One region of the Bacillus sp. H1a genome, then DNA from elsewhere that is predicted to be linked to it. Evidence: riboswitches for the same ligand, from Rfam matches in the RefSeq annotation. Region 1 holds a riboswitch; the other holds the start of a gene.

What was found. A riboswitch is a leader RNA that binds a small molecule or an ion and turns the genes downstream of it on or off. The one in region 1 is predicted to bind S-adenosylmethionine.
Region 2: linked by a shared signal. The riboswitch ahead of U860_RS0102555 (Na+/H+ antiporter NhaC family protein) and the one ahead of U860_RS0103680 (bifunctional homocysteine S-methyltransferase/methylenetetrahydrofolate reductase) in region 1 are both predicted to bind S-adenosylmethionine.

Annotation. Positions count from the first base shown of each region.
Region 1 is NZ_AYMH01000005.1:136,392-139,608, forward strand. Features, by position in the region: gene metI (cystathionine gamma-synthase/O-acetylhomoserine thiolyase) at 1-858, opposite strand, end outside; SAM riboswitch class I at 953-1,066, opposite strand; SAM riboswitch class I at 1,271-1,380, shown strand; gene U860_RS0103680 (bifunctional homocysteine S-methyltransferase/methylenetetrahydrofolate reductase) at 1,450-3,217, shown strand, end outside.
Region 2 is NZ_AYMH01000003.1:167,944-171,160, forward strand. Features, by position in the region: gene U860_RS0102555 (Na+/H+ antiporter NhaC family protein) at 17-1,333, opposite strand; SAM riboswitch class I at 1,428-1,533, opposite strand; gene U860_RS0102560 (DUF402 domain-containing protein) at 1,654-2,172, opposite strand; gene gltP (glutamate/aspartate:proton symporter GltP) at 2,240-3,217, opposite strand, start outside.

The DNA of each region.
Region 1 (3,217 bases):
AAGACGAAACGAAATCATACCGCCTCTTCCTGGATAAAATACATCTGTCACACCATCTTCATCATTTAAAAATGCAACAATTGCATGAGCATTTTCTTCATGTTGTTTCATGCGAAGTGCTAAAGTTTTCATGCCGCGGATTAATAGCCATGAATCAAATGGACTTAAGACAGCCCCAGAAGCATTATGATAATGAGCAAGCTCCTCGCAAAGTGATTTCCCCTTCGCAACGACCAGTCCGCTTAGTACATCGTTATGCCCGCCTAAATATTTCGTTGCACTATGAAGGACGATATCGGCACCTTCTGTTAATGGTTGCTGTATATAAGGTGTGTAGAATGTATTGTCTACAATAAGAAGTAGCCCATGCCTTTTTGCTACACTTGCGACAGCTGCGATATCAGTAACTTGCATTAGTGGATTAGTCGGGGTTTCTATAAAAATAGCTTTTGTTTCAGTTGTGATAGCTTGCTCAATTTGTTTAATAGATTGTGTATTTACGTATCTACATCGAACATTCCACTTTTCTTCATGTTCGGAAAATAGACGATACGTTCCTCCGTATAAGTCTTCAGATACGATAAGCTCATCTCCGGAACGGAATAGTGAAAGGACAAGGAGAACAGCTGCCATTCCTGAGCTACAGGCATAACCTTGATCGCCATTTTCTAGGTCTGCGATTGCTTGTTCTAAAAGACCTCGAGTTGGATTTCCAGTCCTTGAATAGTCAAATCCTGTGGATCTACCAATCCCTTCATGCCGATAAGCAGTTGAGAAATAAACTGGTGGATTAACAGTTCCTGTTGTAGTTTCGCTACGATTCCCGATTTGTGCTAGTTTTGTTTCGATTGTTGACATGTGAAAATTCCCCCTTTGTAAAGTGAACGGCTATGTGAATGTAAAATAAAAAAAGCCTTCTAAGAAGAAGGCTTTCGGTTTGAATAGAGTCTTCTTCTCATCTGTCAAATCTTTCACAATTTGCTGGAATTAGCACCTTATTAACGAATGAACGTTAATGGTTGCTGAGGCGTCATAGGGCCAGTCCCTCTACCTCTCTAGATAAGAATGTTCGTATGAAATTTTTATTATGTTTTTAACTTTACAACAAAAGATAATTGAATTGCAACTCTATTTTAAATAATTTTTATTTTTCCGCAAGTGTCATTGACTTTTATTTTTGTGCATGCTAAATTTATTAAAAAATTAACAAGAATTGTTAAAAGGGGAGCGCATTTCCTTTTAGCTACATAAATAAAATAATAAAGACAAACTCTTATTGAGAGCGGTGGAGGGAAAGGCCCTGTGAAACCCGGCAACCTTCAAACGAAAAGTTTGAAACGGTGCTAATACCTGCAAAACGAATGTTTTGCATAATAAGAGGAGGAACAATTATGTCCCCCTCTTCAAAGTGAAGAGGGGTTTTTATATTGATAGAAATGAGGGAGATACGTGAAATTACTAGATTTATTATCAAAAGGAATTGTAATAGGTGACGGTGCGGTTGGAACGTTATTACATTCGCATGGTTTACAAAGTAGTTTTGAAGAATTGAATTTGTCTGATCCGGACTTAATTATATCAATCCATAAACAATATGTATCTGCTGGAGCGGATGTTATTCAAACGAATACGTATGGGGCAAATGAAGCGAAATTACGTATGTATGGCTTGGAAAATCAAGTTGTCCAAATTAATAAAGCGGCGGTGAAGCTTGCGAAAGCATCAGTAACAGAGCGGAATGCAATTTTAGGGACAATTGGCGGTATGAAACATATTGGAGCTGTTACAACGACTGATATAGAGCGAGAATTTATGCTACTTGAGCAGGCAGGTGCTTTACTAGAAGAACAGGTTGATGGATTACTATTAGAAACTTTTTATGATGAATTTGAAATATTGCATGCCGTTAAAGTATTGCGTAAACAAACGAATATTCCGATTGTAGCTCAGTTAGCGTTACATGAGGCAGGTACGACTCAAAATGGGAATGATGTAAATGAAATATTAAAACAGCTTTTAGATTACGGTGCAAATGTCGTTGGATTGAACTGTCAACTAGGACCACTTCATATGACGGAAGCTTTCAAAATGATATCGATCCCTCAAGATGGCTATTTATCAGCATATCCGAATGCAGGTCTCCCAAATTATGTGGAGGGGCGTTACGTGTATGAGGGAAGTCCAGCATATTTTGAAGAGATGACACCAGAATTTATTGAACAAGGTATTCGTTTATTAGGCGGTTGTTGTGGTACTACCCCGGAACATATTGCAGGAATGAAACGTGCTATTGCAAATATTGCACCCGTAATAGCAAAGGAGACGATTCCAAGGCCTAAAGTGGTCCATACACACGAGAAGCGTTCGAGAGCTCATGTTACTCTCGCGGAGAAGGCAAAGAAACAAACGACAGTTGTAGTGGAATTAGATCCACCGAAAACGTTAGACACGCAGCGATTCTTTGAAGGGGCAAGAGCACTGAAAAGGGCTGGAGCGGATGCTATTACTCTAGCAGATAATTCATTAGCATCTCCTCGCGTTTCTAATATGGCTATGGGTGCATTATTAACGAAACATGATATTCCAGTATTGACGCATTTAACGTGTAGAGATCATAACGTCATTGGACTGCAGTCTCATTTGCTTGGATTATCAGCATTAGGTATGGAGGAAGTGTTAGCTTTAACTGGTGATCCAGCGCGTGTTGGTGATTTCCCAGGTGCAACTTCTGTATATGATTTGTCATCTATCGAGCTAATTAAAATGATTAAAGAGATGAATGACGGTCGTTCTATTTTAGGGAAATCAATCGGCCCGGCAACAAGATTTTCTGTCGGAGGTGCATTCAATCCTCATGTAAGACATTTAAAAGCAGCGGTAAAACGAATGGAAAGAAAAATAGATGCTGGAGCAGAATACTTCTTAACTCAGCCGATTTATGATGTAGCTTTAATTAAAGAATTATATGAAGCGACAAAGCATTTGGAACAACCTATCTTTATTGGAATTATGCCGTTAGTAAGTAAGCGGAATGCCGATTTTCTTCATTTTGAAGTGCCGGGTATTACTCTTCCAGAAGAAATAAGGAAAAGAATGGATGGACATGAAACGAAAGAGGCAGCTATCGAAGAAGGAATTCGTATTTCACAACAATTAATTGATGAGGCGATGAAATATTTTAACGGTATTTATCTTATTACACCGTTTTTAAAATATG
Region 2 (3,217 bases), on a different contig from region 1:
TAAAATTCATAGTTGATTACGCTGTTTTATGATACTCTTTTTTCTCCGCACCCTTCGAAAAACGCGGGAAACCAATTAAAATCGAAATGATGCCACATACTCCAACTAATATTGGATAAAATGCATAAGGTAACAATTCAATTGGAGATAATGCAGCAAATCCTGCCGCTGTTAACATTTGAGCACCGTACGGAATTAATCCTTGTACACAGCAGGAGAAAAGATCTAATACACTCGCTGATTTACGTGGATCAATTTCATATTGATCCGCAATATTCTTCGCAAGCGGACCTGTAAAAATGATAGAGATTGTATTATTTGCTGTACACATATTCGTCATACTCACTAAGCCAGCAATTCCAAACTCTGCTCCTTTTTTCGAACGAATATTACGCGTTAAAAGATTCATTAAATATTGAATACCACCATTATACTGGATAAGTTCAACCATACCACCGATTAAAATTGCAAGTAATACTAATTCCATCATACCGCCCATTCCAGTCGTTACACTTTTAAAGAAACTCTCTAACGTATAACTTCCATCTATGAGACCGATAACACCAGATAGTACAGTTCCGCCTGTTAACACGATAAGTACATTCCAACCAAGTAATGCTGTAACAAGTACACCTGCATATGGTAAAATCTTCACCCAATCAAATGTATGAGCTTTAATTTCTGTATCACTTCCTAAAGTAATCATTACTAATAGTACAATTGTAATGATTGCAGCTGGCAATACAATTAAAAAGTTCGTTTTAAACTTATCTTTCATTTCTGTTCCTTGCGACCTTACAGCTGCAATTGTTGTATCAGAAATAAATGATAAATTATCACCAAACATCGCACCACCAACAACAGTCGCCATCGTTAGTGCAATTGAGATATCAGTTTGCCCACTAATACCTACAGCAATTGGCGCTAATGCGGCAATAGTTCCCATTGAAGTTCCCATCGCTAATGAAATAAATGCCCCTATAACAAAAATTCCAGCAACGATAAACCCTTGCGGTAAAATAGATAGCGCTAAGTTAACTGTAGAATCAACTCCGCCCATTCCTTTTGCTGTTTCAGAAAACGCCCCTGCAAGTACAAAGATTAATACCATAATCATAATATCCGGATTTCCTGCACCTTTTGCAAATCGTTCCACTTTCACATTAAAGCTTTCTTTACGATTCATCGCTAAAGCAATTCCTACAGCAATTGAAATCGCTACAAGTATCGGCAATTTATAGAAATCACCTGTAATAATTCCAGAACCAATAAATAGCGCCAAAAATATTCCAAGTGGTAATAATGCTAAACCATTTCCTCTCGTTTCTTTCAAAGTATCATCTCTCCCTAGTTTTCAACCTTTTCTAATGAACAACAAAAGACCTCTTCCAACGAGAAGAGGTCTTATACATCTATAAGAAACGCTCTTCTCATCTGTCAAGCACATGCTTGCTGGATTTGGCACAGCACTCTAAAATCGAGTCCGCTGCCGAGGCATCGTAGGGCCAGTCCCTCCGCCTCTCTTTATAAGAAGGTTTCATATTTATTTTTTAATAATAATTTCTTTCCTAACTTTACTCGCTTACAAAACAAAAGTCAATTATTTTTTGTATAGATTTTTTTGGTAATTATACAAAAACGTGAATACATCAATCATTTTAACTTTTCAATCTCTTTATCTATTATTGAAATCCAATAAAATTCTCCCTTTTTTATCGCTGCTACAATCCATTTTGTTATATGCCAAGCTAATTCATATTCTTCCTTAGTAATATCACCCATACTATAGGCATCCTCTAACTCGTCTTCATCCAATACATAAATCTCACCGTTCGGTAACAATACTACATCTAAATATAAATCATCAAAATAAGGTAAACCACGCTCGTCTATTTTATATTCTTTCGTCACGTCGATATAATATTGCACTAATTTTTTTTGATCGTCTAACATAGCTGTAATTGCAAAGTTTTTCCCGTTTATAAAATATTGCATCCATGTATACTCATCACCTGCAATGCAAAGTTCTTTACCTTTGTATTCTTTATAACTAGGCTCTCTCACGTTTTTTATATTCAGTACTCCTAACATACCTTCTTCAACTTGTTTTACTGTGTATGTCTTCTCTATTAATCGCTTCCACGTAGAACCATCACCGTACTTACGTTTCATAACTCCCTCTCCTCTTTTACATACAGAAAAGCTCTCACATATTATGTGAGAGCTTTATAAATCATAATTAAGCCGCTTGACCCTTTTCAGAAATCTCTTTTAAATAAGCTTGTCCTTTTTCAGCGTCATATTGGCCTTCCCACTTAGACATAACTACAGCTGCTAAAGAGTTACCTACAACGTTAACTGCTGTACGAGCCATATCTAGAATACGGTCAATACCTGCAATAAATGCTAAACCTTCAGCTGGAATACCTACTGTACCAAGTGTCGCTAATAATACAACGAATGATACGCCTGGTACACCCGCGATACCTTTTGATGTAACCATTAGTACAAGTAATAATGTAATTTGTTGTGTAATGGATAAATCAATACCGTACATTTGCGCTAAGAAAATTGCCGCAATTGCTTGATATAAAGTTGATCCATCTAAGTTAAATGAATAACCTGTCGGAATAACGAAAGATGTAATTGCTTTCGGGCAACCGAATTTCTCCATTTTCTCCATAATTTTAGGTAAAACCGTTTCTGAGCTCGCAGTAGAATACGCAAGAATAAGCTCGTCTTTTAAAATTTTAAAGAATTGGAAAATATTAATACCAAATATTTTCGCTGTAAGTCCTAATACAACTACAACGAAGAAGATCATTGCTCCGTATACTACAATTAGTAATTTCCCTAATGGAATTAATGAAGCTAAACCGAATGTAGAAACTGTAACACCAATTAATGCGAATACACCAAATGGTGCAAACTTCATAACTTGGTTCGTTACGTAAAACATTGCGTCTGCTACACCTTGGAAAAATTGTAGAACTGGTTTACCACGTTCACCAATTGCTGCTACACCTAAACCAAATAATACTGAGAAGAAGATAATAGCAAGCATATCACCTTCAGCTAATGATTTCATAATGTTTGTTGGAACAATATTTACAAACGTATCCGCAAACGAATGACTTTGTACTTGCTCTGTTGTAGCTGTATATTTGGAAATATCTGTTTTCGTCAATTTATCCATATCAACGCCTTTTCCAGGTTG